4 regions of the Exiguobacterium sp. s11 genome follow, and region 3 is predicted to be linked to each of the others. Evidence: riboswitches for the same ligand, from Rfam matches in the RefSeq annotation. Region 3 holds a riboswitch; each other region holds the start of a gene.
What was found. A riboswitch is a leader RNA that binds a small molecule or an ion and turns the genes downstream of it on or off. The one in region 3 is predicted to bind S-adenosylmethionine.
Positions count from the first base shown of each region.

Region 1 (7,863 bases), on a different contig from region 3:
ACATCGTCTTATCAGGGGACCTCGACGAATACGTCATCCAGGACTTGCGCATCCAAGGTGCCCAAGCCAATACGTTCCTCGTCGGAACACGCGGCATCACGGCTTACGAGCAACCGGCTCTTGGGATGGTTTATAAACTGGTCGCACGTGAAGTAGATGGCGAGCTCGTACCCGTCATTAAAGTATCCTCGTCAAAAGCCAAGACGACGACGCCCCATATCAAGGAAGTCTATCGCATCATCGATCCGGTGACGGATAAGTTCAAAGGCGATTACGTGACGTTGATGGACGAAAATCCGTCGACACTTGAAGCTGTCGATCTCATCGACGTTCGGGACCCATCGTTCCGAAATCGCATTGAACAGTTCAAGGTCGAGCGGTTACTTGAACCAATCTTCAAAGATGGAGAACTGGTCTATACGGTCCCAACGATCGAAGAAAGTCGCCACTTCCACGAAACACAGATCGGTCGTCTGTGGGAAGAGTACAAACGGCTACGTTTGCCAGAGATCTATGCTGTCACATTCAGCGATCGTCTCTGGAAGCTCAAACTCGACATGATTCGGGATACCCGACTGGCAAGTGGGTTAAAATAAGACGCCAAAAAGCGCCGTTCTTCCTCCCTCAGGATGAACGGCGCTTTTTCTCATGTTAATCCTGCTTCGTTTCCGACAGGTGTCATTTCTGTTGGCGCTTGTTCCATCTTCTTACGAAAGTACCATGCGAAGCCAAGTGCACCTCCGATGAAGACGATATACGTGATGCGTTGACCGAATTCAGCTAAGGAATCCGCGTAGAAAATACTGATTAAATGATCACTTCCACTAATGAGTAGCAAACAGGCAATCAGGAGCGCAATGCGATATGCAAGCGTCGGGCGGTCTGTCGGTTCAGCATGCCAATACATGATGATATGGTGGGCAAGTAGAATGATACCCAGGATTCCTAATATTCCAATGAGTACTTGCGGCATAATGAACGATCCTCCTGTTTAGTAGTATCTAGTCTTATTTAAACATAGTTCATACGAATTTCGTCAGGAAAAGTTTCCCGTCTTACATTCCTCACGGTATACTGTAGGAAAATCGTAAGCGATCAAGGGAGGGCATTTTTTCATGAAAACCTTTAAGTTATGCACATTACGCATTTTAATGGATGAGTCAGGACGTGATACGACGATTCCCGTCGCCATTCAGGACGGATTGACGGTCAGTACCGAACAGACGGCACAGTGGGTTGCAGAAATCGTCGTTCCTCCAACGGATCAGCCGATCGTCGATGAATTGTTCACAAAACATTTACGTGCTTTGATTGAAATCACGATCTCACGACCTGATAATGACCCTGCCGCGATGATCGTCACGCCTCTTGAACGGACTGTCTTAAGCGAAAACGTCTCATATGTCTTCACGGGTAAGATGGTCATGATGAAAAATGATTTATCTGAATCGATCTTACGCGAAGTCGTCGAAGATGGATTCGCTGGCGAAGAACTCGTTCAAGAGTATAAGGATCGTCGTTCAAAACGTGGTGCCCATATCACAAGTATCGCTAAAGAAACGTTCAAACAATATTTGACAGAGCATCCGAACACACCCGTCTCTTAAGGTTTTTCGACCTCGTCCGTGATGTGGTCTGCTACGTTGATGCGATCAATCGTATAGTGATCCGTATGATAGATATAATTCGCACACGCGTTTTTCAAAGGTGTCCGGTAACTGAATGTCGCATCAATCGACGATAATGCTGCCTTGATCGTATGCGAGTGACAAACGATTAGAATTCGTTTCCCTTCATACGTGCGTGTCACTTCCTGTAGCGCCTCGAACACGCGATCCTGGATGGCTTGTTCCGTTTCAAGACCCGGCACAAGTGTCGTATCGTTCGCTTGAACAGCCTCGTAAATCGCTGCGACTGGTTCACCGGAAGCGGCTCCGAATTCGCGTTCGACAAGTCGCTCGTCTGTCGCTGTAATCGTTAAGCCAACAGCACGACCGATGATTTCCGCCGTCTCAACGGCACGCGACAAGGGACTTGCTAATAAGACATCCCACTTTTCATTCGATAGATAAGCGGCGCTGAGTTCCGCTTGTCTTCTTCCTGTTGCATTCAACGGGATATCTTCTCTTCCTTGAATCCGTTCGTTTAAGTTCCAATCCGTCTGACCATGCCGCACTAAACAAATTTCAGTCATGTCTCTGTCTCCCTCACTTAAGAAATATGACTGATTGTATCATGTTTTCCATTCGGAAGTTGTCGAGGTGGCAACAGTAGTACCTGACAGGTGAAATGTTCAATTCGTTCAAGCAATCGTTCGATCTTTAACGGATTTTCCGTCTGAGCGAAACTAGCAAGTGAGTGCGTACCATTCGGAAAGGAAAACAAACGAACATCGGCTCCGACATCCGCTCCCTTCTCAACGAAATGCAAGGCTTGAGAAAACGGAACAATCGGATCTTTTTTACCGTGCAAGAGCATGATTGGCGGAGCATCCGACGATAAATGTGTGACGGGTGAGACGTGCGTCATCAGCTTGCGCCATTCTTCTCGTCCCCCCTTGTAGAACTTAATATGGGCAATCCAAGTCTGAATGAAATTAAACAGCAAAAAGTTCGTCGGTGGATATAAAGCGATCACACCACTGATCAATGGCATGTGCCGCTCATCGCGCTCACCAACGAAAGCAGATGGGGCAAGTGCCGTCGTCAGCATGAGTGAGGCTCCGGCTGAATCTCCCCATACCATCATCCGTCCTCTTAGAATGCGAAGACCCTCTGCTTCCTTATTCAAAAAACATAACGCATCCCGTACATCTTCGAGGTTATCCGGAAAATAACTGCCCTCTTCGAACAAACGATACTCAATACTACAGACGGCAACTCTGAGTTCAAGTAGTCGATCAACGATTGGACTAAAGCAGAACATGTCATCGCGCTCTCCACGAACGAATGCACCACCGTGTGCATAGATGGCAACTGGAAACGGTCCTTCTCCTGGTGGATAATAGAGATCGAGTTGTAAGATGCGGTCTCCCACCTGTTTGTAGGTGAGCGTCCGCGGTGCAAGTTGTTTTTCTGTGAGTGGCAAGGCGGGTTCGGTCCATCGAAGTAGTGCACCATAATTGTTCCAGATACTCGCTCCCGCTGCTGCCGTCGTCAATAATGCAGCTCCCCCCATTAGCCATGCAGTTTCACGTTTCACTTGATCACCTCCAAAAAGACGTGCTAGTTTCTTCACTTTATTATCCTTCTACCCCGTTTTAAAAGATGTCGAACGTCTCGGTATTCCTACTTGACGCTTCACCAGCGTTCCGCTATAGTGAGAAAGTCCAAATCGGAATTGTTACGTTTTAATAATGGAGGTATCATATAATGAAAAAAATTATTCCTGCTTTAACAATCGCCTTCGCGAGTGCAAGTGTCCTCGCCGCTTGCGGTTCGAATACCGATTCATCGACTTCAGATAAAACCCAGACAGAAGTCTATGCATCAACGTTCGCAACAGCTGCTATTGCCCGCGAAATCGGTGGTGATCAAGTCGACGTCAAGATGATCGTCCCACCTGGAGCAGATCCTCACTCTTACGAGCCGACGTCAAAACAACTCACTGAAATTGCTAAGGGTGACTTGTTCCTCTTAACGGGCACGACGCTCGAGCCATATTCGAAAAAAATTCAGGAGAGTCTAAACGGCACGGACGTCCGCTTCGTCGAGACGAGTAAGGACGTCAACTTACTGGAATCTGATGCTACACTCCATGCACATGAAGAAGAGGGGCATAGTGAAGACGAACATGCCCACGAAGAAGAAGGGCACGATGATCACGCAACGGATGAACCTGCGCATGAAGAAGAAGGCCATGACCACGGAAAATACGATCCACACGTCTGGCTCGATCCTACCAATGCAAAAGCAATGGCACGTTCCATCACAGTCGCTCTATCAAAAGAAGTACCAAAAGACAAAGCGACATTCGAGAAAAACTTAAAAGCGTTCGATCAGCAAGCTGACGCACTAGATAAAGAATTCAAACAAGCCGTCGCTGATGGATCGAAAAAAGAACTTCTCGTTACGCATGCCGCTTACGGTTACCTCGCAGAACGATATGGTTTCACGCAACTGCCGATCGCGGGAATTTCTCCTTCCGATGAACCGTCACAAAAGCAACTGGCTGCTTTAGTGAAAGAAGCACGGATGCATGATTTGAAATACGTCGCGTTCGAAGAGACGGTCTCACCGAAGGTCGCACGTGTCATCCAAAAAGAAATCGGAGCTGAATCCGTGACGATTCATAATCTAGAGTCCGTCACGAAAGCACAGCAAAACAGCTCTTATTTTAAATTGATGGAAGAAAACGTCCAGACGTTAAAACAAGCACTTCAGTAAAGTACAGTTGACACGCGTTACTCAATGCGGTACGGTAAGAAACGTGTTTTACAACAATTGAATGACTTCTTTTTATCGCGAGAAACGGAGGGACTGGCCCAATGATGTTTCGGCAGCGGACGATTTGATTCGTACTGTGCCAAATCCAGCAAGCGAAAGCTTGAGAGATAAGAAGAGCGTCTTTATTTCATAAAGACCTCCTTCTTTCTTGCGAAGGGGTCTTTTTTGTATCTTTGAGAAACGAGGTGTCAACAATGAATGAAACGATCACGCCTAACAAATGGGCACTGCTTCCCCTCGTCGTATTCCTGGTCCTCTTCATCGGAGCCGGAATCTTCTATGACGACTTTTACGAATTTCCGATCCTTATCGCCGCATTGATCGCTTTGATCTTTGCTGCAATCACAACGAAAGGATCCATCAATCAAACGGTCGAACGAATCGCAACGGGTGCCGGAAATCCCGATATCATGATCATGGTCTTCATCTTCTTATTAGCCGGTACGTTTTCTGGAACGGCAGAAGCAATCGGTGCCATCGATGCAACCGTCAATGCTGCTTTGACGTTCCTACCTCCGTCATTACTGATGAGTGGTCTGTTTATCATCGCTGCCTTCATCTCGATGGCAATGGGAACATCGACTGGAACGATTGCTGCACTCGCGCCGATCGCCTTCGGTATTCATGAAGCGACAGGCATCAACGTTGCGATCGCAGCAGCGTCAGTCGTTGGTGGTTCGATGTTCGGCGATAACCTGTCGTTCATCTCGGATACAACGATCGCTGCCGTCCGTACCCAAAAAACGAACATGCGCGATAAGTTCCGGACGAACTTCATGATCGTTCTCCCAGCTGCTATCTTGACGATCATCTTACTTGCGTTCGTTTCTGGCTCTGGCGATGCGGTAACGGCCAAAGCATTCGAGTTCTACAAGCTGATTCCATATCTCGCTGTCATCGTCCTTGCGCTATTTGGTGTCAACGTCATCCTTGTCCTCGTCGGTGGTACATTGCTCACTGGTATCATCGGTATGATTGACGGTAGCTTCGGCTTAAGCGGTTTCGTCCTCTCGATGTCAAAAGGAATGATGGGCATGGCGGAGATTTCCATCTTGACACTCCTCATGGGTGGTCTCGTCAGCTTGATCACGTTCAACGGTGGAATCGTCTACTTGAAAGAGACGTTGACGCGCAAGATTTCTCAGCGTCGCGGTGCCGAATTCAGTATGGCAGCACTCGTCAGTGCGACGAATCTCGCAACGGCGAACAATACGATCTCGATTCTCGTCGCTGGACCACTGGCGGCTGAAATCGCTGATACGTACGAGATTGATCGTAAGAAATCAGCGAGTATTCTCGATATCTTCTCTTGTGGTATCCAAGGCATCATTCCGTATGGCGCGCAACTCTTGATTGCAGCAGAATTGACGAAAACGGCTTCACCGGAACTGATTCCGTATCTGTTCTATCCGTTCCTGCTCTTCGTCTGTGGATCGATTGCCATCTTCTTTGGATTGCCACGTATGAAGAAGACAGCGACGAAGCAAGAAAGAATTTCTTCGTAACCATAAAACAGGTCCAATCGCGTCGACGATTGAACCTGTTTTATTATTTTTTCTGCTTCGCTTGTCGTTCTAAGATTAAGTAAGCGATTGCCGGAAGCGGGAATTGAACGAGTCCAGCACCTCCCCAAACCCATGGATTACGTCCTGACTTTCGCGCACTAAGAAACAGACCCACTGCCTGCGTTACTAACAAGGCGCCAATGCTAAGCCAAGTACATTTGGATAGCTTTTTATTCTTTTGAGCCATCTTTTCTCCCCCTCTTTTAACACACGATTAAATCTCATGATTCTTTTCTATTTTACCTTATTTCATTCCTCCATGAGCATGGAAACGGACGTCTTCGTTCGTTCATGCTAAACTAAACGAGCAAATCTAAACTACGTTTTATGAGGAGGAGTAACACATGCAATACGCAAAACTTTCAAACGGTATTACGATTCCCCAAATCGGATTCGGTGTCTGGCAAGTAGATGAAGAGACAGAAGCACCTGCTGCTGTCGCTGAAGCATTACGTGTCGGTTATCGTCATATCGATACGGCTGCTGTCTACAAAAACGAGCGCGGTGTCGCAAAAGGAATCAAGGAAAGCGGCGTGAAACGTGAGGATCTCTTCTTAACGTCAAAAGTCTGGAACGATGATATTCGTGCCGGTCGGACGAAGGAAGCATTCGCAGAATCGCTCGAACGTCTCGAAACAGATTATCTTGACCTTTATCTCATCCACTGGCCGGTCGAAGGCTATATCGAAGCGTGGAAAGCAATGGTTGAACTGTATGAAGCAGGCAAGATCAAAGCGATCGGTGTCTCGAACTTCAAAGAACATCACCTCGATACATTGGCAGAAGAGGGCTTGATGGCACCAATGATCAACCAAGTCGAGTTGCATCCACAATTACCACAACATGAACTGCATGAATACTTGCAAGATCACAACATCCAAGTCGAAGCATGGAGCCCACTCATGCAAGGGAAATTCCTCGAAATTAACGATTTCAAGGAAATCGCAGAGAAGCACGGCAAGACACCTTCACAAGTCGTCTTACGTTGGCATCTCGACAACGGCATCGTCGCTCTTCCAAAATCCGTTACACCAGAACGCATTGCGGAAAACTTCGACGTCTTTGATTTCCAACTCGATGCCGATGATCTTGAGAAAATTGACCGTATCGCAACGGATGTCCGCCTCGGACCGGATCCGGACGAAATCGATTTTTAATCTGACGATTCACGTAAAAGAGAACGTCTTCCATATGAAGTTGTCTTGATTCATCTGAACGACGAGAGACCCGTTTCCAGTCTACGACTTGGAAGCGGGTCTCTTTTTTATGATTTTAGCTGATCAGACATAATAAATTAAAATCGTATCTTCCGCTTCTTCTGCCTTTTGAAAATAGGCGCGTAAATCGGCGAACTGTTCCCAGACATCCTCGAATTCGCCCGGTGTTCCGGCTTCATCATGAATCGAAGCGAGTGCCCGTTGATCGAAATTCCGCATCACCTCAGCCGAGATGATGAGGAGTGGCAAGGGAAGAATGCCTACAATCGCCGCTTTCTCCTCATTAACGATCAACTCTTCGCCAACGATCGCTCGTCCCAGGTTGTAATGCGTGTCTTGATCAATATAGATATCGATTTGATTCATCAAATGATAGATGGCATTCGTCTGTTCGAGAGCGAATAATTGTTCATGATCGGGTTGCGTCTCATGAATGAATAATATCCAGTCCATGATGATGTGGGGATCGTTTCCGAACGACTCCCAGACCGCATCCGTGACGCGGACGAAATGTACGTTTTCCATTCTCCCCCTCCCTTCTGTACTCTGTATTCCCTTTTTAAATTCGTTCTATACAAAAAAAGAGCCAGATTTCTCTGACTCCCTTTCCTTAGATCGCTTTTTCGTCTTTTTCTG
Region 1 is NZ_JACSNF010000004.1:11,283-19,145, forward strand. Features, by position in the region: gene KNQ12_RS12630 (nicotinate phosphoribosyltransferase) at 1-596, shown strand, start outside; gene KNQ12_RS12635 (hypothetical protein) at 647-973, opposite strand; gene KNQ12_RS12640 (YwpF family protein) at 1,116-1,607, shown strand; gene KNQ12_RS12645 (histidine phosphatase family protein) at 1,604-2,194, opposite strand; gene KNQ12_RS12650 (alpha/beta hydrolase) at 2,212-3,201, opposite strand; gene KNQ12_RS12655 (metal ABC transporter solute-binding protein, Zn/Mn family) at 3,372-4,385, shown strand; SAM riboswitch class I at 4,455-4,559, shown strand; gene KNQ12_RS12660 (Na+/H+ antiporter NhaC family protein) at 4,640-5,950, shown strand; gene KNQ12_RS12665 (hypothetical protein) at 5,994-6,197, opposite strand; gene KNQ12_RS12670 (aldo/keto reductase) at 6,355-7,167, shown strand; gene KNQ12_RS12675 (hypothetical protein) at 7,291-7,752, opposite strand; gene KNQ12_RS12680 (alanine/glycine:cation symporter family protein) at 7,838-7,863, opposite strand, start outside.
Region 1: another riboswitch for S-adenosylmethionine. It lies ahead of KNQ12_RS12660 (Na+/H+ antiporter NhaC family protein); the one in region 3 lies ahead of msrA (peptide-methionine (S)-S-oxide reductase MsrA).

Region 2 (7,863 bases), on a different contig from region 3:
ATCGTTAGTTCCTCTTGTTTAGGATATACGTGTAAGATGTCCCACGATAGACTGCTTTCTTCTCCTCGAAACACGATGCGATGCTTCATTCGATTTCCACCTCTGAGTTACAGGATATTTACTAGTCTTTCTCGAAAGTAACCGATATCTTCTTCATCCGAAAGGAGTCTGCTTATGTCTCATACGCCAAAGACAGGTCCTACTGAACAGTCCGTTGATGCTTTTCTGGCACAAGTCGAACCACCACTACGTCAAGCAGATGGTATCACGTTACGTCAGTTCTTCGAAGATGTCACGGGATACGAAGCCGTCATTTGGGGGTCTTCCTTGATTGGTTTTGGTGCCTATCATTATCGCTATGCCTCTGGTCACGAGGGCGACAGCTTTTATGTCGGCTTTTCTCCGCGCAAGACGAACCTCGTCCTTTACCTCGCGCTTGGTGAAGACGATGTATCGGAACGACTGCTTGCCACTCTCGGTACGTATCGACGCGGCAAGTCCTGCCTCTACGTAAAACGACTGACTGACATCGATTTAAACGTCCTTCGGGAAATGATTGAGTACTCGATCCGCACGTTAAAAGACATGTACCCGTCTTGATTTCAATCAAAAACAGCCGAAGCGGATTCGCTTCGGCTGTTTTTTTGAAATTAATGTCCGCCTTCTGTCCGATCGATATGGCGAATGTGTTTGAGATTGACCCCGATGATGATGACGGATAAGAGGACAAAGCCACTTCCGACATAAAATGGTAAGTTTGCGTTGAAGATTTCAGCCAATTTCCCGGCCATGAATGGCGCAATGGCTGCCCCGAGAAAACGTAGGAAACTGTATGCCGCAGATGCTGTCGAACGTTCGACAGGTGCTGCGTCCATGACAGCGGTCGTGATGAGCGTGTTGTTATTCCCAAGCACGGCTCCCGCTAAGATGACACAGACGATGACGACGGCAGGTGTTTCCGTGAAGATTCCCATTAATAGAAGCAAGATTGCGAATGTGATCAACATCATGACCATCGCTTTGATCGTCCCGAACCATTGTTTCAGTTTCGGAGCCGTTAAGACCGATGTGATCGCAAGCAACATTCCCCAGCCGAGGAAAACGAATCCAAGTCCTTGTGCTGGTAGTTTCATGACGAATGGTGCATAGGCCATGATTGTAAAGAATCCCACGTTATAAAGCGCCGCAACGATTCCGAGTGTCAGCAATGAACGATGCTTCATCGCTTGGAACGGTGCTTTTAATGATAACTTCTGTTTCGGTGCAGCAGATGCTGCTGGTTTTGGCATCAAGAAGAACAAAACGAGGAACGCAATGACCATGATTGTTGCAACACCCATGAATGGCGCGCGCCATGTGATCGAACCGAGCGTTCCGCCTAACAATGGCCCAATCGAAATCCCAAGACCAACGGCTGCTTCATACAAAATGATCGCTTTGGCTGTTCCGCCTGACGATAAGGAAACGATCGCAGCGAGTGCAGTTGCGACGAATAAGGCATTCCCAAGCCCCCAACCACCGCGTAACGCGACGAGCGTCCAGATGCTGTCAGCTTGTGAAGCAAAACCAGCAACGGTTGCGATGACGGCGATTCCGAGCATTAACGTTCCTTTTTGACCAATCCGTGATGAAATCGCGCCTGTAATCAACATCGCGAATGCCATGACGGCGTTATAACTTGTAAATAAGAGCGTTACTTCACTTTTTGATGCTTCTAAATTCTCGGCAATCGTCGGTAAGACGGGATTGACGAGCCCCATTCCCATGAATGCTGTGATACTGGCGAAAAAGACTGCCCAGACAGCAACCGGTTGATGGAATAATCCATGTTTGCTTTCTGCTAATACCGTTTCCGGCTCAAGCGTCGTTGTTTTTTCAGCAAGTGCCATAGTGTCCCTTCTTTCTATTGAATGTGTTACATGAACTGTTTAAACGAATGGCGGATGACGTCGCCTCGACTAATGATCCCAACAAGACGTCCTGCTTTCAGAATCGGAAGCTTTTTAATCCGTTTTGCGCCGAGCGTTGCTGCAATCTCTTCCATTTCTGTGTCAGCGTCCGCAGTTACGACTTTCCGGCGTGCCAGTTCCATGACAGGTCGATTCAAAATATGACGAATCCGATCTTCATAATCTTCTTCGTCTCCTTTGATGACATCTACATATAAGAATGTATCGACGATGATGTCCTTGTGTTTTCCGATCGCGCGCATGATATCTCCGTCACTGATATACCCGACTACCTCTTGCTCAGCATTAATGACAGGTACGCCGCTAATACCAGATTGAATGAATCGTTCGATGACCGTCCGAATCAGATCTGTATCGTTTACTGTGATGACCTCTTGTTTCATCGACTCATAAGCTTTCATCTGAATTCTCCTTTGTCGTTCATTTCTCATATGAAAAAGTTGTATGATACAATTAAAAGAACAAAAATGATTGTATAATACAACTACAACTCTGTCAAGCCTCCTGCTTTTCGCATTGACAGCTTATCCACATTGGGTAATCATGAGGGACAGAGAGACTTTTTTGAAAGGGGAGATACCCGATGTCTCAACAAGCACTCGAAACCATTGAATTGGAGTTAGCGATTCTGATCCGGCGCTTGACGACAGCGACGGCAGACAATCGTAATTTGGATCGTGCTTCCTACCTCTTACTGCGACAACTAGCGGATTCCGGCAACGTCGGTGTCAAAACACTTGCCCGTGAACTCCAGCTTGATGTCTCGACCGTCAGTCGCCAAGCTGCAGCGCTCGATCAAAAGCAACTCGTGGAAAAAGTAAAAGATCCGACAGATGGTCGTGCCTTCTTCTATCATATTACGGATAAAGGACAAGAAGAGCTCACGATTTACCGGACAGCACGTCTCGCGAGCATCGAACGTCTCCTGACGGATTGGCCATCGGACGATGCTGAAGATTTTGGACGTCTGTTGCAACAATTCAACCGTGCCTTGCGCGAGCGTTAACGAAATTACACCATTTATAGGAACGGAGGCGAAATCAATCGATTTCGCCTCCGTTTTTTCGTCATTATTCATGATGTATGAGTAACCTGACAAACTGAACGAATTTGTGCGATGTGTTCGGGTGATGTTCGGCAACAACCACCGATCAATCGTGCCCCTGCCTCATACCATGTCTTCGCGACGGTTTGGAACGATGTACACTGATTCGTACCTGACCACGTTTTTGCGACCGGATCATAGACCTCACCGGAGTTTGGATAGACGATGATTGGCACATCCGTCAACGCCTTGAGGTGACGGATAAAGTCGGTCGCGTAAGATGCCGGAAAACAATTTGCACCGATTGCTGCGAGCTGTGGATGTTGCCCAATTGTCTCGATGCACGTCGCAAGTGCCGTTCCTTCACTAATGTGCGTCGCATCTTGAAGCGAAAACGTCAGCCAAGCGGACACTTCCGGATACGTTTCGAGAATCCGGAACAACACGACAGCTTCCTCGAGCGACGGAATCGTCTCGAATGCTAGCAGATCAGCCCCCGCTTCAATCAACGCTTCGATCCGTGGCCTGTGGAAGGCTTCTAGCACATCCACTGACACCCCATAATGACCGCGATACTCAGAACCATCTGCTAAGTAGGCACCATAAGGACCCACTGATCCCGCGATCAATGCGTCACTCTTCCCGATACGCGTGCGTGCGCTTTGCGCCAAGGTGACCGTTTGTCGAATCAGCGCCTGTGCTTCCTCTGTCGTGATATGACGTTGCTTGAAGCCTTCGATACTTGCTTGATAGCTTGAAGTGATGGCGACATCAGCACCTACTTCAAAGTAATCACGATGGACACGCTCGATCTGTTCCGGTGCTTCGATCAAGAGACGTGCTGACCAAAGCGGGTCGTTCAGATCGAATCCCTTCTGTTCAAGTTCGGTTGCAAGGGCACCATCTAAAATGAGAAAGGGAACTTCCTGTAATCGTTGATCAACTGGATTTTTGATTCGGTACATCTTCAACACTCCGTTTCTGAAAAGAATTCGTGAACGCATGAACGACATAACAGATCACGATGAATGGAATACCACAGTACAAGGCAATTCGTTGTGTCGGATCAAATCCGATACCAATCAGAGAAATCAAACAAACGACGAAAGCGGCGATCGGTACGAATGGAAAGAGTGGTGTGCGATAGACCGATTCGTCGACCGTATGCCCTTCACGAAGAAATTGCTTCCGGAAGCGATACTGGGCCACACTGATACTCATCCAAACGACGACGACAGCAAGACCGGAAATCGAGACGAGCGCGATATAGACACTCCCTGCTGCATAGATGCTAGACAGCAAGGCAAGTCCTCCGCCAAGCATGCTGAATAATACGGCTCGAAGTGGAACCCCACTTGGCGTCACCTGGGCGAAGAAGCGTGGAATCATGCGTTCGTTCGCAAGCGACCAGAGCATCCGAGAGGCGGCGTAAAGTCCAGAATTCGTTGCCGACAAGATCGCTGTCAAAATGACGAAGTTCATCACGTCTGCTGCGTAGGGAATTCCGATTCGTTCGAACACGGCGACGAACGGACTTTCGAGTACACCTTTCCCATCCGTTGGCAATAAGACGGCTAATACGATGATCGTACCGACGAAGAAGAGGACGAGTCGCAAAATCGTCGTTCGGATCGCAAGCGGAATCGTCCGTTTCGGATCGACTGCTTCACCCGCCGCGACACCGATTAGTTCCGTTCCCGAGTAAGCAAAGTTCACGGCAAGCATCGTCATGAAGATGACGAAAGCGCCATTTGGAAACAACCCGCCTTCGGTTAACGAAGAAAAGAATGGAGCCGGGCTACCATCTTGCAGTGGAATAAAGCCGACGATCGCTCCCGCACCGAGTAAAATGAAAGCAATGATTGTCACGACCTTAATGGCGGAAAACCAAAACTCGACTTCAGCGAACACGCGAACCTTCAAGACGTTGATACCAAGGATCATCGCAGCGAACAATGCGCTGAACACCCATACAGGAATCGACGGGAACCAACGTTGCATTAAAATGCCTGCTGCCGTGAATTCTGAACCAAGGGCGACCGTCCATGTCAGCCAGTAGAGCCAGGCCACTGTATAACCGGTGCCGGGTCCGATGTACTTCGTTGCGTACTTATGGAATGATCCGGTTTCCGGCATGTGCACGGCGAGTTCACCGAGACTTAACATGACTAAGTAAACGACGACGGCCCCAATCAAATACGATAAAATCGTTCCGACACGTCCTGCTTGTTCCAACGTATAACCTGTACTTAAAAATAATCCGGTTCCAATGACACCACCTAACGACAGCATGATCAGATGACGTGATTCCATCTTGCGTCGAAATGCTCCGCTCGTTTTCATGAATCCATTCCCTCCTCATTCCACCTATTTCAAACAAAAAACGCATCCTCACGGATGCGTCGGTCGACAATTCGGAAATCTTATCGATCGGGTGCAGCACCCGCAGGAATTAGCACAGTATCTTTCGACCTGTTGCTGAGGTTTCATAGGGCCAGTCCCTCCACCTCTCTGGATAAGTATGTAATTGTTCCTAACCATATCAGAATGCAGATAATTCAGTCAACAGGCATTTCCCGATTTTTTTGATAGATCCATAAATTAGATTCAATCAGTTGAAGATGACGTGAAGAGCGTGTTTCGAGCAAAGTACTAAAGAAATGTTTCACTTCGACGGGCTGACCCTTTTCCATGTCCCGTAACATCGATGATTTCATCGTGTCTTCCATTGCATGCATCTGCTTCAGCAAGACCGCTTCTACATCGTCATTAAAGACTGCGCCTTGTTCTTCCATCGCTCGCTTCGCTTCCTTCATGACGTCTTGAATCATCTGATGACCAATTGGGTCCTTGCGAATTGGACCGATGGCAGAGCGAAATAGTGTCGTCACGCCCGCAAATGTCGAAATGAAGAGGTACTTTTGCCACATGTCATCCATGATATGCATCGAGTACGCCATCGGTGCCTTCGCTTTCGCAAAACGTGTTGCAATCTCCTCTAAACGCGCTGTTGGTTTACCGGTTCGTGAACCAAACAATAGCCGATGCGACGGGCTTGTCTGTACAATACGCCCTTCTGCATCAAGCGTCGATTCAATGAAGCAAAGTCCGCCCAGTACTCGATCTTCTCCGAAGACTTCTGTTAACCGTCGTATATGCTGCATGCCGTTCAACAAAGGAATGATGTACGTCTCGCTCGAAACAAATGGCGCAAGATCCTGTAGGACATCATCCAAGTGATAGGCTTTCGTCGAAAGTAAGACGACATCAAATGTGTGATTCAGTCGCATGTCTCGTGTCACTAACTGAGGCGTGATCATAACATCACCATGAGGACTAGTGATCTGTAACCCTGTCTTTTGTAATTGTTCATAGCGCTTCGGACGAACAAGGAATGTCACCTGTTCCCCTTGCTCAGCAAGACGTCCCCCGAAATAACCTCCAACTGCTCCGGCACCTACGACTAAAACATGCATATGCATTACCTCCTTTTTAACTAATCGATTCGTTACTTACTCCTTCACCCTAACATATCGGAAACCATTTTCCTCATTCCTGCTTGAATCACTAAAATGTAAGTTAAGCGTTTGCATTTTAGAAAAAAACGTTTATACTAACTTGTATACAAGTATACTCACTTTAGAAATCAGGTGATTCCATGTCAGAACTGTTATACCCCTTGAAGTGGTTAGCAAAAGCTTCCGCTGGAGATCGTGTCGCACACGAGCTACGGATGCGCATCATTTCAGGAAAGATTGAAAGCGGTACCATTTTATCCGAAAACAAATTAGCCTCTGATTTTTCAGTCAGTCGCTCGCCCGTCCGTGATGCGTTAAAGGTCCTTGCATCCGAACAATTGATTCGTCTCGAACGAATGGGAGCGGTCGTCGTCGGTTTGTCTGAGCGCGACATTCAGGAAATCTATGATGTCCGGCTACTCATTGAAACGTTCGTCTTCGAACGACTCGTCAAAATCGAACGGGCAGAACTCGTCCGTGAACTCAGTAAAATTCTCGAAATGATGAAAGTTGCCATCAAATACAAGGATGCCGATGAATTTTCCTTCCAGGACGTTCTGTTTCACGAAACGATCATCCGCTCGATTGATCATGGATATGTCAGCATGATTTGGCAAAATCTTAAACCGGTCATGGAAAGTTTCATCCTCCTATCGATGCGGGTACGATTCGAAGAAGACATCGAAGACTTCGAACGCATCCTCGCGAACCACGCCTTGTACATCGAAGCAATCGAGACAGGGGATCGTGAACGGATGGTCGCTTCCTTGCATCAGAACTTTGATGACGTCCAGGAAGTCGAAGATCTCTGGAAAACGCAACAAATGATGTCGAAAGGAGTCGATTCACATGACTGAATACATGTTAGGCGTTGATATCGGAACGACGAGTACGAAAGCGGTCCTCTTTACGACAAAAGGAGAGGTCATCGGACAAACGAACGTCGGTTACCCGCTTCATACACCGAACCGGTCGACAGCGGAGCAGGATCCAGAAGAAATTTTCGATGCGGTTCTCGAATCGATCCGTTTGATCACGAAACGTCATCCGAGCATGCCACCGAAGTTCGTCGCGTTCAGTAGTGCTATGCACAGCTTGATCGCGATGGACGCACAACATCAACCATTGACTGCCTGCATCACATGGGCAGACAGTCGGAGTGAAGCATGGTCGAACAAGATCAAGGAACAATATGGTCTATCGATCTATCACCGGACCGGAACACCGATCCATCCGATGTCACCGCTCAGCAAAATCAGTTGGCTCGTCGAAGATCGTCCGGAGCTCCATGCTCAAACGAAAAAATATATCGGGATCAAGGAATTCGTGT
Region 2 is NZ_JACSNF010000004.1:179,139-187,001, forward strand. Features, by position in the region: gene KNQ12_RS13465 (WapI family immunity protein) at 1-89, opposite strand, end outside; gene KNQ12_RS13470 (DUF1801 domain-containing protein) at 175-600, shown strand; gene KNQ12_RS13475 (MFS transporter) at 651-1,889, opposite strand; gene KNQ12_RS13480 (CBS domain-containing protein) at 1,916-2,371, opposite strand; gene KNQ12_RS13485 (MarR family winged helix-turn-helix transcriptional regulator) at 2,554-2,976, shown strand; gene mmuM (homocysteine S-methyltransferase) at 3,045-3,980, opposite strand; gene KNQ12_RS13495 (amino acid permease) at 3,955-5,358, opposite strand; SAM riboswitch class I at 5,436-5,537, opposite strand; gene KNQ12_RS13500 (ketopantoate reductase family protein) at 5,574-6,491, opposite strand; gene KNQ12_RS13505 (GntR family transcriptional regulator) at 6,674-7,390, shown strand; gene gntK (gluconokinase) at 7,383-7,863, shown strand, end outside.
Region 2: another riboswitch for S-adenosylmethionine. It lies ahead of KNQ12_RS13495 (amino acid permease); the one in region 3 lies ahead of msrA (peptide-methionine (S)-S-oxide reductase MsrA).

Region 3 (7,863 bases):
AAGAGTGGTCCAAAGAAAAAGAAATTGACACAGATGACAAGAAAAAGTGTCTGCTTGAGTTGCTGAAGGTGAAAGACGTAATGTAGCCCTTCTTTTAGTTCAAAGAGAGCTGAATGCTGACGTGCTCGCTTGATCTTAGATTCACGAATACCATACGTGAAAAGGAGCGTCAGACAGAGTGTTCCGAAAATTACGAGAAAAACGTGCGAGTAAGAAGAATAGCTGAGGATGACCCCACCAAGAATCGGACCTGAAAAAAGGGCGATTTGATTAGATGTTTGAATCAGAGAATTGGCTTTAGTGAGTTGTTCTTTCGGAACGAGTGTAGGCAGTAAGGAAGCATTCGCCGGCGAAAAGAATGCATCCACACTACCGAATAGAAAGGCAAATCCTAAAATCGTCAGCAATGTAAGCTGATCGGCATGAAGTAATACGAGAAGACAGAGAATGAAACTGATCCGTAAAGCGCTCGAGATGCGCATGATCGTCGAACGTTTATAGCGATCGGATAAGACGCCACCGAACAACATGAGAAAAATACGGGGTAACAAGGTGGCCATGAGGACGAATCCGAGATATGACGCCTGGTTTAGCGTATGGATGACATACCATTGTTCAACAAACAGATAGGTTGATAGGGAGAGGGCAGAGCACATACCGGACCCCCATAAAAATAAAAAAGATCGATTTTTAAACAGCGATTGTTGCGTATCCATTTCAACAGGCAGCATATGGCACCTCCGGTTTAGACGTCGTCATTCTCAAATAGTGGTTCATCAATTGCAAAGGCAGTCGTCATGATATAGAAGTGTTTTTTATCTTCTTCGTCTAGTGAAGGGGACCGTGTGAACTCGTCCAATAGAGCACGATATTTGGTAGAAAATTGCCGAAAATTGGCTTCAGACATCGTCAGTTCCTTTTGAAGCGATAAGCTCATCCAGTCTTCAACGTTTGAAGACACAGGAGAAAAAGCAGTAGTTGGAGCGGTGAGGACGCGTGTCTTTGCTCGGTCCAATACCTCAAGATACGACTGCCGGGTCGCTTCGTTCGTCTCGACGAAGTTCAGTAGATGATCGGCAGGAATGTAGCCTCGAGCAATCGCTTGATAGTATTTCAATAGATTGCCGCCCTGTTCTTCCGTCCGGACGAGGCGAATCAAGTCATGCTTTTCAAGTTCTCGTACATGATAGAGGATCTTTGCGCGGGATAACGTCAGCAAGTGGGCTAACTGATGTACCGTGTGTGGTTTTTCGACGAGAAACATGAGGATTTTTGTTCGTAACGGATCACTGATCACTTTTAACTGTTCATAGCTCTCTAATATGTGAATCGCTTTTTGTTCCATGCAATCATCTCCTTTTTAACCGGTTAATTTTTATTAACCGTAAAACAAAAGACTTCATTTGTAAACGGTTACAAATTTGTGTGAGGGTGTTGGTAAAGAATACATCATTTGTTTACATACAAAAAGACTGACTCCAGTGACATCTCGGTCATCCTCCACTTTCTACTGGAAAGTAGGGGAAGAACGAGATGTTTGAAATCAGTCTCAGCTACTGTATGTGGTTCGAGGTGATTAGACCGTCATCGTATCTTTCCATTCCTGCTCGATGAAAGCATCGCGACCAGAGACAGCACGATCTTTTTTATAGTGTTCTGGATTTTTCTTATGGAAGTCTTGATGGTACTCTTCCGCCGGATAAAATTCAGAAGCGGCATCGATCCGCGTCACGATGGGTTGTTTGAAACGATTGCTTGCAGCAAGGGCGTCACGGGAAGCGATTGCTGCTTCATGCTGCGCATCCGTATGATAGAAGATCGCTGGTGCGTACTGCGTGCCACGATCTTGGAATTGACCTTCTGCATCCGTCGGATCCGTTTGTGGCCAGTAGAGTTCGAGCAGACGCTCGTACGGGAATAGGCTCGGATCAAACGTGATTTGGACGACTTCGAGATGTCCCGTCGTTCCTGTTTTGACTTGCTCATACGTCGGATTGTCGACGTGACCGCCCATGTAACCTGATACGATTCCCTCGATTCCTGGTAATTCTTCAAATGGTGTCACCATGCACCAAAAACATCCACCTGCAAATGTTGCTTTTTCCATCCGTCTCTTCCTCTCCGTGGGAAACTCCCATTGTATGTCTGACAGCGAGAAAAACGAAAACGACTCCTTCGCTTGGTTGCAAAAGGAGTCGCCGCTTTTTATCAACCAAAGCTTTCGCTTTGCTGGTCGTAGCACCTTGCTATACGCAGGTTGCTGGGACGTCATCGATCCAGATCTCTCGGTCCACTCTTGATAAGGGTATATGAAGTTGATGTCATTCGTTATCATTGTTGTGATGATACCATTCACATAGAAATAAAGTCAATCCTTAGGTTTCAAGGCACGTAAAACCGTCGCTCCGAGTGTTTTCGCACCAACCAATAACGCCTGTTCGTTGATTTCGTATTGCGGATGATGCTGTGGATGATTGATGCGACCGTCCGTATATCCGGAGCCGGTAAAGAAGTAACTTCCCGGGACGTGTGTTAGATAATGTGCGAAGTCGTCCGCCGCCATCATCGGTGTGAGTGACCGGACAGATGCTTCCGGTAAGAAAGAAGCGGCTTCCTGAACAAGTTTTGTCTCGTCCGGATGATTCCAAAGCGCCGGGTAACCCGTCGTGAAGTCAATCGAATAAGTAGCACCGATGCCGGCACACGTCGTTTTGGCGACAAGGTCGACTTCTTGTCGGAGCTGATGCCGCAATGTCTCATTGAACGTCCGGATCTCCCCGACGATGCGTGCTTCACCCATGACGATGTTCGGCGCCGTTCCTGCGTGGAAGGATCCGATTGCAAGAACAGCGGGTTCGAACGGATCGACCCGTCGACTGACAAGGTGTTGTAAGTTGCAGATGAGTTGTGCCCCAGCGACGAGCGCATCTTTTGTTTTGTGCGGTGCCTGGGCATGCCCACCTTGACCATGAACGATGATTTCGAATTCGTCGATCGCACATAATGTATGTCCTTCCCGAAACCCAATCGTACCAACCGGTAAATCATTTTCGAGATGTGTCGCGAAAATCGCATCGACGCCTTCGAGAACGCCGGCTTCGATCATTTGGATGGCTCCGCCAGGAAAGACCTCTTCTCCATGCTGATGAATGATTCGAATCGTTCCTTGCAATTGATCCCGTAACGGATAGAGCGTAGCAGCAAGAGCCATCACCATCGCCGTATGCCCATCGTGTCCACAGGCATGCATGACACCGGGATGGATTGACCGGAAAGCAAGTGTTGTCTCTTCTTGAAGTGGTAAAGCATCAAAATCTGCACGGACCGCAATCGTTGGGCCAGGGTGTTTGCCTTCGATCGTCGCGACGACACCACGACCTCCGACGGCTGTTTCGTGAGGGATGCCCCGTTCCGCGTAAAAGTTTGCAATTCGTTCTGGTGTGCGGACTTCCTGAAAAGAGAGTTCCGGATGTCGATGGAAATCACGCCGTAACGCGATCATCGTCGGTTCGAATTGTTCGAGTGCTTCAAAAAGTTGAGTTTGCATCTTCAAGCTCCTTTGACGTGTGTTTTTTCGTGAAAATGGGTACAGATACAGGTAATCACGAAAGGGGATAATGAAACATGGGAGAAATCGTCGTCAACGCTGTACTTACAATCAAAGCAGGACTCGCGGATCAAGTTTTCCCGATTCTACAAACGGTCTATCATGACTCACAAAAAGAAGAAGGATGCTTACGTTATTCCTTGCACCAATCGATCGAGGATGAGCATCAATTCATGCTGTATGAAGTGTATCGGGACGAAGAGGCACTTGAAGTGCATATCGCATCCGATCATTATAAAGCCTATCGTGAACAGATCGAGTTGTACTTGATGGATCGACAAGTGACGAAATACGTCGAGATGACATTCTGACGTGTTGCGATAAGAAGAGACGAAGCCGTCGAATTCGACGGCTTCGTCTTTTTTTGTCTTACATCGATTTAAATCCGAGGAAATGCTCTTGCCAACGCGGTTCATAAATCGAGTTGATTTGGAGCTGTGAACCGCCCGCATGGATGAAGTGTTCGCTATCGAGCATGATTCCGATATGCGATGGACCATCCGTGTAGGTGTTCTGGAAGAAGACGATATCTGAGCGTTTACCACTCGAGATACTCGTCCGGCGATTCGTAAAGAAAGCACCGTACCAGTAGCCGCGAACGTTCGTCCGACCACCGTATTTTCCAGCCTTATTTGTCGCGTAGTGAATCAAACCGGAACAATCGAAGCCACCGTTCACGGCATTTTGCGATCCCCATGTGTAAGGTGTACCGATATGTTGGACGGCTGCTTGAATCAGCTTTTCACCGCGCGTGTTATTCTTTTTAATGACCCGTTTATCGGACGTAATCGTCACAGCTGAGACCGGAAGATAGACGGGTGTCCAGCCTGACTGGATGACATAGAAGTTTCCGACCCGGTGACGCGGATAAACACGTTTGCCTTGCTCAACGAGTCCGCTGCCTTTTGGACTGGTTGGACTCGAAAAGAAGGATGTCGTCTGTTTGACGGTATAGATTTTCGTTCGATTGATTGCTTTTTGTGTCAGTTTCATATCGGGTTTGCTCGTGCTGATATAAGGGTTGAGGACGTAACCCGTTTGACCGCTGGCTAAGCGAACTTGCCAAAAATCATCATCAATTGATTTCAGACCAATCAATTTTGTCCCTTTTTTCAAATAGGCAGCTGGCCGACTGTAAGCGACGTCAGCAGAGAAGAGTGGCGTTTGGTCCAGATGGACATAAAACGTTGTCCCTTTTTTCGCTTTTGCTTTTGGTTTATTTAGTCCGATCCGACTCGAATCGACGAAACCAAAGATATTGTTATATTTGACACGTGTAAAATAACCGCTTTTTCCATAGATGGTGATCGATTTTCCTTTTTTCAACGTACCGATTTTTTTACCCGACAGTTTTGCCTGTGACCGAATGACGACGTCGTCCTCTGTCACGTAACGTTGACCGGTAACGTCATACAGATCCGGCTTTTTCGTGACGAGATCACTCGTCTTGACGTAACCATAGACCGTCCCTTTTTTTAATCGTGTGTAACTACCGCTCGTGCCGTAAATCGTTAGTTTATCAGCTCGTTTGACAGAATACATCATTTTACTTTTCGTTGAAGCAGACGTATAGACGGACAAGTTGCGTTTGGCGTACCGTGTTCCGGTTGCGGCGTATACTTTTTCACTACCAAGATCAGCTGTTTTAACGTAGGCATGGACTCCGCGGAAAATAATTCGACTGTAGACGCCACTTTTACCATAGATCGTTAATAAAGTATTTGTTTTTTGTTGATCGATTATGGAGCCGGAAGCATTCGGTGCACTATAGATCGGTGTAGCGCGCTGAACATAGAGGCGTGCGGTCTTTGGATAGTATTTCAACGTACCGAGATGTGCCGTCAATACATAGGCATACTCGTCGTTTCGTTTGATTCGTGTAAATGAACCCTCGACGCCGTACGTCTGAAGAGAAGTATTCACAGGAAGCGATTGTACGACTTCTCCTTTCGTAGTCGCAGTGGCATAGACCGTCGTCTGCTGTTGGACGTAACGCACTCCTGTTTCTGGATGGCTCACGACCTGCGTATCAGCTAAATCAGTCGTCAATACGAAGGCGTAACCGGTCTTAGTCGCCACACGTGTAAAAGTACCCGTCGTTCCGAACGTTTCGAATGATTGATTTTGAGTGACGGCAGTCTTCGCGCTCGTCGTCTTCGGCTCAACGAAAAGAGAAGTCGCTCGTTTGGCATAACGCGTCCCAACCAATTTCGGAAGTTGCTCGAGTTGTGTCGTCGATACATAGACGTATTGCTCGTTCCATTTCAGACGCGTGAACGTGTCGAAGGTGCCGTATGTATCGATTCGCTGATAAGCGGGAAGTGTCGTCACGACGGTGGGATCAAATGGTGAAGCAACTAATGAGAGTGAACTTTTCGACATCAGCGTTGCTTGTTTTTGAAAAACAGGTGCTGTTTGCGTTAACTCGTTTGTTGCGACATAAGCAGTACCTTCTTGCCAACTGACACGAGTGAAGTCACCGTCCGTACCGAGTGTCTTGAATGTCGTTCCCGCTGGTAGTTGTTGGATGACCGTTGTGGAATCAGCCGTTTGTAGCAACGCAGCATCCTCTTTCAAATAAGCCGTCCCGGTTGTCTCGGTGACTGTTTGTGTTTCTGCTGTCGGTTGAACAGGTGGCGATTCAGCAAAAGCGGGTGCGGGTAAAACCGAGCTCAACATTAACGTTGCGGCAAGTCCAGCAACATGAGCAGTCCATTTTTTCATCAAGAGGTTCACTCCAATTCTTAAAATTTGTCATTATGAATAGTGTAGCATGCGCTTGTTTAAAAATTGATAAAAATCAAAAAAATAGGAGGTTGTTCATGAAAAAACGGTATGCCTCGGCACACCGTTTGAAGTCGTATGTTAGTTATCTTCTTCGTGATCCACTTGCCATTCCCAGTCGAGCATGCCGTAAATCAAGGAATCACGCCAGTGGTCTTCGAGGTAGACCGTCTCGCGAAGCTGTCCTTCCTTCGTCATGCCGACCTTTTGCAAGACACGTTCGGAAGCGACGTTTCGTGGGTCACACGTTGCCGTGATTCGGTGTAGTTCTAGTTTTTCGAAACCGAATTGGAGAAGGAAAGAGGCGATTGACGTCGCGTATCCGTTCCCCCATTCATCAGGCGAGAGGACGTATCCGATTTCGGCGATTTTATTCTCAACGTCTGTGATGACGAGTTCACCGGCACCGATGACGACGTCACTTGGAAACGTCACGGCAAAGACATAACGACGTCTTGGTGTCTCGAGTTCACTTTCAAGCGCATCGTGTAGGAATTGTTTCGTATCCGTTTCGGTATTCGGTCCCCATGACTGGAATTGACTGACGATGGGTTGTGAGGCATAGGCGTGAACCGCTTCTACATCTTCTGGTGTAAAACGACGAATCCGAAGTTGATCATTGATTTTATAACGCATGCAGCATCCTCCTCATTCAGATGAAGTCACTTTGATTCTATTTGACAGATGGAGAACAGATTCCTGTTTGACATAGGAAAAAGGGCATGCTAGGGTGGTTGTATCGAATGGAATAGGGAGTATCCTCTAGGGTTCCGTACGGCTGGACCGAGGGAGGAACATGGACGTTTGTCCATGCAACGGAGGGATAAAAGCCCGGGAGTAAAGCGAATCGTCTCGCTTGCTCCCGGGCTTTTTCATTTGAATTTACCTATTAGGAGGCAATTATTATGGCAAAGTATTGGATTGGCATCATCGTCGCAGCGTGTTTTGAAGTGGGCTGGGTCATTGGATTAAAACATGCGGCAACACCACTTGAGTGGGCTGCAACGATCGTCTGTATCATCGTTAGCTTTACCGTGCTAATTAAAGCGAGTAACCATTTACCAGTCGGAACGGTCTATGCTGTCTTCGTCGGTCTCGGAACAGCAGGAACGGTCGTGACGGACATCGTGTTATTCGATCAAGCCGCTTCCGTGATGAAATTAGCATTGATCGCTGTCTTACTCGTCGGCGTCATCGGTCTGAAGTTAGTCAGTGGAGAGGAGAAATCAGCATGAGTTGGATTTATTTAATCATTGCCGGAATCTTTGAGATGTTTGGTGTCGTCTTGATCAATACGTTCAATCAAAATAAGAATGCGAAGAATTTACTGTTGATGGGAACAGGATTCGGACTCAGTTTCCTATTCTTAACGCTTGCAATGAATGGTTTACCGATGGGAACGGCGTACGCGGTATGGACGGGAATCGGAGCAGCGGGCGGTGCGATTCTCAGCATGGTGCTCTATAACGAAT
Region 3 is NZ_JACSNF010000003.1:31,513-39,375, reverse strand. Features, by position in the region: gene KNQ12_RS11210 (MFS transporter) at 1-731, opposite strand, end outside; gene KNQ12_RS11205 (winged helix-turn-helix domain-containing protein) at 746-1,345, opposite strand; gene msrA (peptide-methionine (S)-S-oxide reductase MsrA) at 1,577-2,107, opposite strand; SAM riboswitch class I at 2,203-2,306, opposite strand; gene KNQ12_RS11195 (M20 metallopeptidase family protein) at 2,369-3,547, opposite strand; gene KNQ12_RS11190 (putative quinol monooxygenase) at 3,625-3,918, shown strand; gene KNQ12_RS11185 (SH3 domain-containing C40 family peptidase) at 3,977-6,331, opposite strand; gene KNQ12_RS11180 (GNAT family N-acetyltransferase) at 6,473-7,027, opposite strand; gene KNQ12_RS11175 (DMT family transporter) at 7,297-7,626, shown strand; gene KNQ12_RS11170 (DMT family transporter) at 7,623-7,863, shown strand, end outside.

Region 4 (7,863 bases), on a different contig from region 3:
TGACCACCAGTTCGTCGAAACGATCGCGAACCGCATCATCGAGTTGACGCCAAACGGTATCGTCGATAAAGAAACGACATACGATGAGTATTTGAACAACGATACGATTCAACAGCAATTAACAGCGTTATACGCACAATGATTTAAAAGAGACCGGAACTGTCGTTTCGGTCTTTTTTTGAACATGTTGAAGGAGGAATGCGATATGCGACATCGGGTATGCGCTGCGTTGATTGAAGAGCAACAGATCCTAATGGTCGAATTACATACCCCTTCCCGGACATTTTGGACGTTACCCGGCGGAGGTGTCGCGAATGGTGAAACAAAAGAGCAAGCCATCATGCGAGAAGTGTTAGAAGAAACGCATCTTCACGTCACGGTCGAACGGAAACTTTACGAGATTTCAATGGATCAAGGAACAGAGACATGTTTTCTCGTTCGCCGTGCCTTAGATAGTCCTGGACCTCGACTCGGGATCGATCCTGAACTATCGCTTAATCAACAAGAATTACGAGCTGTTCGGTTTCGACCACTGAATGAGATGCAAAATGATTCACAGATTTCTCGTTTGCGTCTACTATCGTAACGATATAATCTTTGGATTAAATGAAAATTTAATAACCGTATTTATACTTAAAAATAGTAGTCGGTAACTAAGCATTTTGATAATCCAAAATCGCTCGATCCAGCGATAGAAAACGAGAACGTTATCAAGGTGTCGACTGCCTATCCGTTTTACCGAGTGATCATAAATCGTATACGAATCGATAAGATATGAAAAAACGGATTCCCCAGTGCGGGAATCCGTTTTTTCATGCATTGTTCTTCTTTTGTTTCGCTGCCTCTTCTTCGACACGTTGCAACAAGCCTTGAACAATTTTCTCGTTTTCTCGTTCGCCACCGAGTGACAAGAGACTTTTCCCAACGAAGTTCACTCCTTCATTTTTTCCTGTATAAATCAACAGACAACGATCGTGTCCAAGTGGTTTGAGCGTAAACGTCATCTCGATCTTGAATATTTTAGCCAATGTGAATCCAATCGTATTTTGCTTGAAGTCAGGCTCGTTCGTATAGGCTAAATCGGTCACGATATAGGTTTCGAGTCGATTACCCTGCATGTATGTTTGACGATACGTCGAACCGACGACACCCGGTTTTCGTTCAATCACCTCGTGCTGGACGACGTTTGGAATCAAACGCTGCAATCGCGTGTGATCAAACAAGTGCCATGCTTCCTCAATCGGGATATCGAGCTGTCGTTCTTCTCTCCACGTAATCATAGATCCGCCCCCTTTTCTATAGAAATACCCTGTCATCCGGTCTTGTAACGTCCGGTGACAGGGCGGGAGCAGATTCTTATTTTACTGTGCTTGTTTCAAGGGCTGCACCGAGGAACTTCGCTAGTTCGAGCATGCCGTAGCGTCCTGCAGCTGCCTCGGCATCCGAATTATAGTTCGTATTCGTATTGACGTCATACGTATAGATCGTACCTGACGCATCCTTAATGAACTCGATGCCTGCGACCGCGATTTGGTTCGCTTGGAGGAATGCTTCATACTTTTGGATGATCGGGTCATCGAAGCCTTCAACGATTTGGAACTTCATCGGCGTTTGTGGCGCTTCTTCACCAACTGGGCAGAACAAGTCGTCGATTACACATGCATCCGCTGGGCAAAGCTCAAAACCTTCTGATGTATCGACTCGAACCGCGTAGACGAACTTTCCACCTACGAACTCACAACGTGTGATGTACGGTTCTGGTGCTTGAATATACTCTTGAATCAACGTGATGCCATCGACTGGTTCGTCGAATGTCGGACCGTCGAGATAAGCTTCAAGTGCTTCAATCGAGTGGAACAGCTGGACGCCGAGACCTTTTCCGGCACGGTTGTGTTTCGTGATGAATGACGAAACACCGATTTCTTTTGCTGCTTGTACGATTTGATCGCGTCCGACGGCAGCCGTCGTCTTCGGTACACGAATCCCAGCCTTCCGCAACGCCGTGTATTGATTGACTTTGCTGACTTCAAGACGAAGCGCACGCGTTCCGTTAAAGACGGTCCGGTCATGCTCTTCTAACCAAGCGAGGACCCCTTCCGTCAATTCCGGCGCGTAACGATGCCCCCGCGTATGCGAAGAGGCACTCATCCGGCTGTAAAAGACGCCTTCTGGCGGCAGTTCGTCCAGCGGAACGATCCCTTCATTCAAGTGCCACTCTTCATACGGTAACTCGAGTTCTTCGAGACGTTTGATGAGATGGTCCGTCCATTCTTGATTTTCGTGGAGAATATGAATTTTTGTCATGATTGTTGACCTACCTTTCGTTTCGCTTCGACCAGTGGCATTACGTCACGAGCAAAACGTTCCATTTCTTCGAGTTGTGGTGAGAATTGTAATAAGAGTAACGTGACACCAACAGCTTCGAATGCTAGAATCCGTTCAGCGATTTGTTCTGGTGTTCCGATTAAATTCGGACGTAGACCACGGTTCGAGACGGAATAATCGTTTCGTTCGACCTGTTGTTCGAGTTGCGATTTACTGATGAAATCTTGATAACCGGCATAACCGGCGCTGTCTTCCTTAACGTCCGTGATGCGTTGCCACTCAAGAAGCGCTTCTTCTTCCGTATCCCGACAAATGATGTAGGCAGCAAGACCGAAGCTCTCAAGCGGTGCGTGTCCCGTCGCTTCCCGGCGTACTTTCATATCATTGATTTTATGAGCTACTTCTTCAACAGTGCCTCCATGCATGACGTAGGCATCACAATGTTCGACGATCGTCCGTTTTCCGGCTTCACTCTCTCCACCAGCGTAGAGCTTAATCCCCGGACGCTGGATGGGTTTCGGATGGAGTTCTGCCTGTTCGATCGTGTAGTGATGACCGAAGAAGCTGTACGGTGACGCATCTGCCCATAGTCCTTTCATGACCGTGACGAACTCTTCCGTCCGGGCATAGCGCTCATCATGTGCAGTAAAAATACCGTTGTATTGTTTTGCTTCTTCTGCCCACCAGGCTGAGACGACATTGAGCGTAAATCGCCCTCCACTCAACTGATCGATGTTTGCCGCCATCTTCGCCGTCGTCGCTGGATTATGGAACCCGGGACGAACCGCTGTCATGATCTCAAGGCGTTCTGTTGTTGCAGCAATCGCCGCTGCCGTTGTCCATGCCTCAAGACTCGGTTCCTTGATGCCTTTGATATCGTTCAAGTTCAATTCCGCAATCAACGTCGTCGAGAAGCCGATGCGTTCAGCTGTTTGTGCGACTTGTTTCGCATAATCGAATGTTGCTGGCATCTGTTCATCCTCGACGTTACGTAACCATCCCCCAAAAATCGGTAACCAAAAACCATACTCCACTCCATCGTCCCCCTTATCATAAAAAAACGCTCTTTTCGAAGTTCGAAAAGAGCGACGGTATCTTGTCCTGTCCGCTCTTATCTTCAGAAGGTATTCCTTCCTGGAAGTAGCACCTTCCGCCATAGCGGGGTTGCTGAAGTGTCTTCGGGCCAGTCCCTCGACTTCTCTAGATAAGATGTGTTGCATTCATCGTACAGAATTCATTGAACTAAAGCAACCATTAAACCGTCTTTTCCTATCGGATTTATTTCAAAGAAAAATCCCGACGTAGTGTCGGGATTCCGGATTAATATGGTGCGACGAAATCTGATGTTGGCTCTGGTGCTTGTTCACCACGAACACGATCATAGAATTTGGCAAGCGTGACGCTGAAGTATGGTCCAACCCATAAGACAGCAAGACCAAGTGTAACGATTACAAGTAATGCCCAACCAATGAATGATAGGAAGAGTAAGAATGCTTCCATCTTGTGACCATCCATGAGTTGGCGTGAACGCGTGATGGCCTCGAGGATACCGATCGATGGTTCATCTCGAAGGATGTAGAACGTCAACAAGTAAGAGAATGACTTGATGATACCAGGGATGATTAAGAGTAACGTCCAGAGCGCGATAAAGATGAACTGAACAATGGCCAGCCCCACCACTTTCAGGAACATACCATATGGCTCAAACAAATCCGTCACTTTCGTTTCTTCGCCACGAGCAATCGACATGGCAATCCATGTCCAACCGACTCCTACTGGAATCAATAAAATCGACACCAATGATACAACGAGATCTATACTACTAGACGGCTCATCGATATCCGATCCAAATAAATTAGGAACACCCTGAATAATACTAAACAGCAGAAAAGCTAGGACTGCAAATCCCCAACGACCGCTGAGCGACTCCTTCGCTGCTTTCTTTAATTGAGATGACATGAGTAAGGTCCTCCTTGAAAAATAAGTTCTCACCTTACTCTACGGCTTAAAATTTCTAATGTTTCACTCTTTTTTCAATAATTTCCCGTCTCGTTGCTGGTTGAGCCAAGCACGCTCAAGTTGTCGTCCACATGTTAGAACGAACGTTGAACATCGAAGCGCTTCATCGCAAACGAAATGTCATGTTTTTCGTCTATGTACGCTGATATATCTCCACAGCCGGATCCTGACGCTTGTATTTCGCGACGATGACGATCAAAACCGTGATGATCACAAGCAGGAACCAAGAAGACAATTTTCCAAGATCAACGACTGCCCAGCCTCCTTCCTGATGCGGATAGACCCAGCCTTTAAAGAACGTCACGATGTTCTCCGCGATCCAAATGAAAAAGGCAATCAGTAAAAAGGATAGGACGAGCGGCATCCGGTAGATCGTCTGCTCGATCGTAAAATGAACCCATGACTTATAGAAGACAAGGACGACGAGGACCATCAATAGCCAGCGTGCATCGAAGATCCAATGGTGGGTGAAGAAGTTGAGATAGACGAGACTGCCTACGCTGATCGCAAGCCAAGGCGGTGGAAATGCTGTGAAGCGTAAATGAAATCTTCGGAACGCTTGACAGACATAACTTGCGACACTTGCATACATGAATCCTGCATACAAGGGAACACCAGCCACTTTCGTTAGAGCCTGTTCCGGATAACTCCAAGACCCAACGTTCACTTTGAACAGTTCAAGTGCTAGACCGATGACGTGAAACAATAAGATCAGTTTGAATTCCTCCATCGTTTCATAACGTGTGACGAGTAAGACGATTTGGACGAGAATACACCATAGCAACAAGAGATCATATCGAGCAACCGTTTCAGTAGGAAGATAACGTGAAAGAGCAAGCGCTGCGAAAATCATCACGGGAAAGACGCAACAGACGGCTTCTATGTATGTAAAACGAATCAGGTGCCGGATCGCTTTCATCCTGTCATCTCCTTTTTTCTTCAGTATACGTTTCTCTTTCGACCTTCCCCTCCTTCTTAAGATGGAAAAAACGGAAAATTTCGTCTTTCTTCTTCTACTTTCCTCATGATACAGTTAACGAATCAATTATTTTTAAGAAATGAGGTGTTAGACATGACGCGTCATCGTGCTTCCTGGTTATTACGCGCTACGTTAAAGTGGGGACTCTTCCTACTCGGTTTATTTTTACTCGCTCTCGGCTCATCGATGATGATCACGGCTGAACTCGGTGTCTCGACGTGGGATGTATTACATCTTGGTCTCCAAAAGAAGACGCCACTATCCGTCGGAACGATCATCTTACTTGTTGGTCTATTACTCGTTTTCGTTAAGTACGCATTAGACCGCGTCACACCGCAAATCGGAACGCTCGTCAACGCGATTTTCGTTGGTGTCTTCATGAATCTTGTGCTTGGTTCTCATCTCTTACCCTCTTTTGAATCGATCTGGTTGAATACGCTCTGGCTGATTTTCGGTATCTTCATCATTGGGATGGGCGCTGGTCTGTATGTCGCTGTCGGATACGGGGCTGGTCCACGTGATGGGTTGACGCTGACACTTGCAGAGCGCTTCGGAACGTCGATTCGTCTGATGCGGACGATCATGGAAGTCACGGCATGCGGCATCGGTTGGTTGCTTGGGGGACCTGTTTTCTTCGGTACGATCCTCTCGATTTTCTTAATCGGACCATTCCTACAATTTTGGTTGTTCTATTTCCGTCGGATCATTGCAGCGATCGATGCAAAAGGAATTCCAGCGTCTAAACGCCAAATTAGCTAAGTCGCCTGACTCGATATCATTCCGCGTGAATGATATCTCTTTTTATGTTAAAAGCAAATAAGTTGCGTCATCAAATTAAACACGTTATATTCGTTTACATATCAATCTTTGATACGTCAAAGGTTTCTTCGAACGAAGAGAAGGATGTGATGGATTGAGTATCTCCTGCACTGAAAAAGGACGGTTGATCTATGCACTCGTTTCTGTCAATAAGACGATTGCTCAAAAATTCGATCTCTGTACGGATGGTTTCAGTCAGACTCGAATGGATCTACTCGCTCAACTACAAGTCGATCAAACGATTAGCCAAAAAGAGTTACAAAAACGCGTCAATGTCGATCATGCGGCAGTGACCCGTCATCTCAAGCACCTGGAATCGACCGGGATGATTGCTCGCGAGCGTTCAGCCGCTGACAATCGGGTGATTCTTGTTTCCTTAACGGAACAAGGGGCGACGCGCATCGCACGATTACGCGAACAAAAAGATGAGTTTCTCGAGGATCTACTCGAAGGATTCTCTGCTGAAGAACAACGGACGTTAGCTGAGATGATTCAGCGCATCGAAGCAAACGCTGACGCATTACCTAAACCAAAAGAGGAGTCGATTTAATATGGCAACGCAAACTCAAACAGACTTCATGGAAATCGTCAAAGGACGCCGTTCGATCCGTAACTACGATACAGACGTGAAGATCTCAAAAGAAGAAATGACACAAATCCTTGAAGAAGCAACACTCGCACCTTCTTCCGTCAACATGCAACCATGGCGTTTCCTCGTCATCGATAGCGAAGAAGGAAAAGCAACACTTGCACCACTCGCAAAATTCAACCAAGTCCAAGTCGAGACATCTTCTGCTGTCATCGCTGTCTTCGGTGACATGAACGCAGTCGATCAACTCGAGAACATCTACGATACAGCTGTCGCAAAAGGACTCATGCCACAAGAAGTACGCGATCGCCAAGTACCTGCGATCCAAGGTATGTACAGCAGTATCTCAGCAAACGATTTGAAAGATAGCATCTTGATCGACTCAGGTCTCGTTTCGATGCAATTGATGCTCGTCGCTCGTGCGCACGGATATGATACGAACCCAATCGGCGGTTACGAGAAAGATCAAATCGCGGAAGCATTCGGTCTTGAAAAAGAGCGTTATGTACCGGTCATGTTGCTATCGATTGGTAAAGCGGTTGACGCAGGATACCCATCGGTTCGCCTACCAATCAACGACATCGCAGACTGGAAATAAGTTTTTCACACTATAAAAAAGAAAAAACACACAAGGGAGATTGAACAATTATGACTACTCAAACAACAACGGACTTCATGGAAATCGTTAAAGGACGTCGCTCGATTCGTAACTACGACACGAACGTAAAAATTTCAAAAGAAGAAATGACACAAATCCTTGAAGAAGCAACACTTGCACCTTCTTCTGTCAACATGCAACCATGGCGTTTCCTCGTTATCGATAGCGAAGAAGGAAAAGCAACACTCGCACCACTCGCGAAATTCAACCAAGTCCAAGTCGAGACATCTTCTGCTGTCATCGCTGTCTTCGGTGACATGAACGCGGTCGATAGCATCGAGACAATCTACGATATGGCTGTTGAAAAAGGTCTCATGCCACAAGAAGTACGCGATCGCCAAGTACCAGCCATCAAAGGTTTCTACCGTCCAGAAGACGTTGAAACATTACGTGACAGCATCTTGATCGACTCAGGTCTCGTTTCGATGCAATTGATGCTCGTCGCTCGTGCACACGGTTATGACACAAACCCAA
Region 4 is NZ_JACSNF010000004.1:155,724-163,586, forward strand. Features, by position in the region: gene KNQ12_RS13345 (ABC-F family ATP-binding cassette domain-containing protein) at 1-142, shown strand, start outside; gene KNQ12_RS13350 (NUDIX domain-containing protein) at 206-586, shown strand; gene KNQ12_RS13355 (SRPBCC family protein) at 813-1,280, opposite strand; gene KNQ12_RS13360 (ATP-grasp domain-containing protein) at 1,357-2,304, opposite strand; gene KNQ12_RS13365 (LLM class flavin-dependent oxidoreductase) at 2,301-3,359, opposite strand; SAM riboswitch class I at 3,434-3,536, opposite strand; gene KNQ12_RS13370 (DUF975 family protein) at 3,646-4,284, opposite strand; gene KNQ12_RS13375 (DUF817 domain-containing protein) at 4,478-5,263, opposite strand; gene KNQ12_RS13380 (YczE/YyaS/YitT family protein) at 5,417-6,082, shown strand; gene KNQ12_RS13385 (MarR family winged helix-turn-helix transcriptional regulator) at 6,237-6,692, shown strand; gene KNQ12_RS13390 (nitroreductase family protein) at 6,694-7,329, shown strand; gene KNQ12_RS13395 (nitroreductase family protein) at 7,380-7,863, shown strand, end outside.
Region 4: another riboswitch for S-adenosylmethionine. It lies ahead of KNQ12_RS13365 (LLM class flavin-dependent oxidoreductase); the one in region 3 lies ahead of msrA (peptide-methionine (S)-S-oxide reductase MsrA).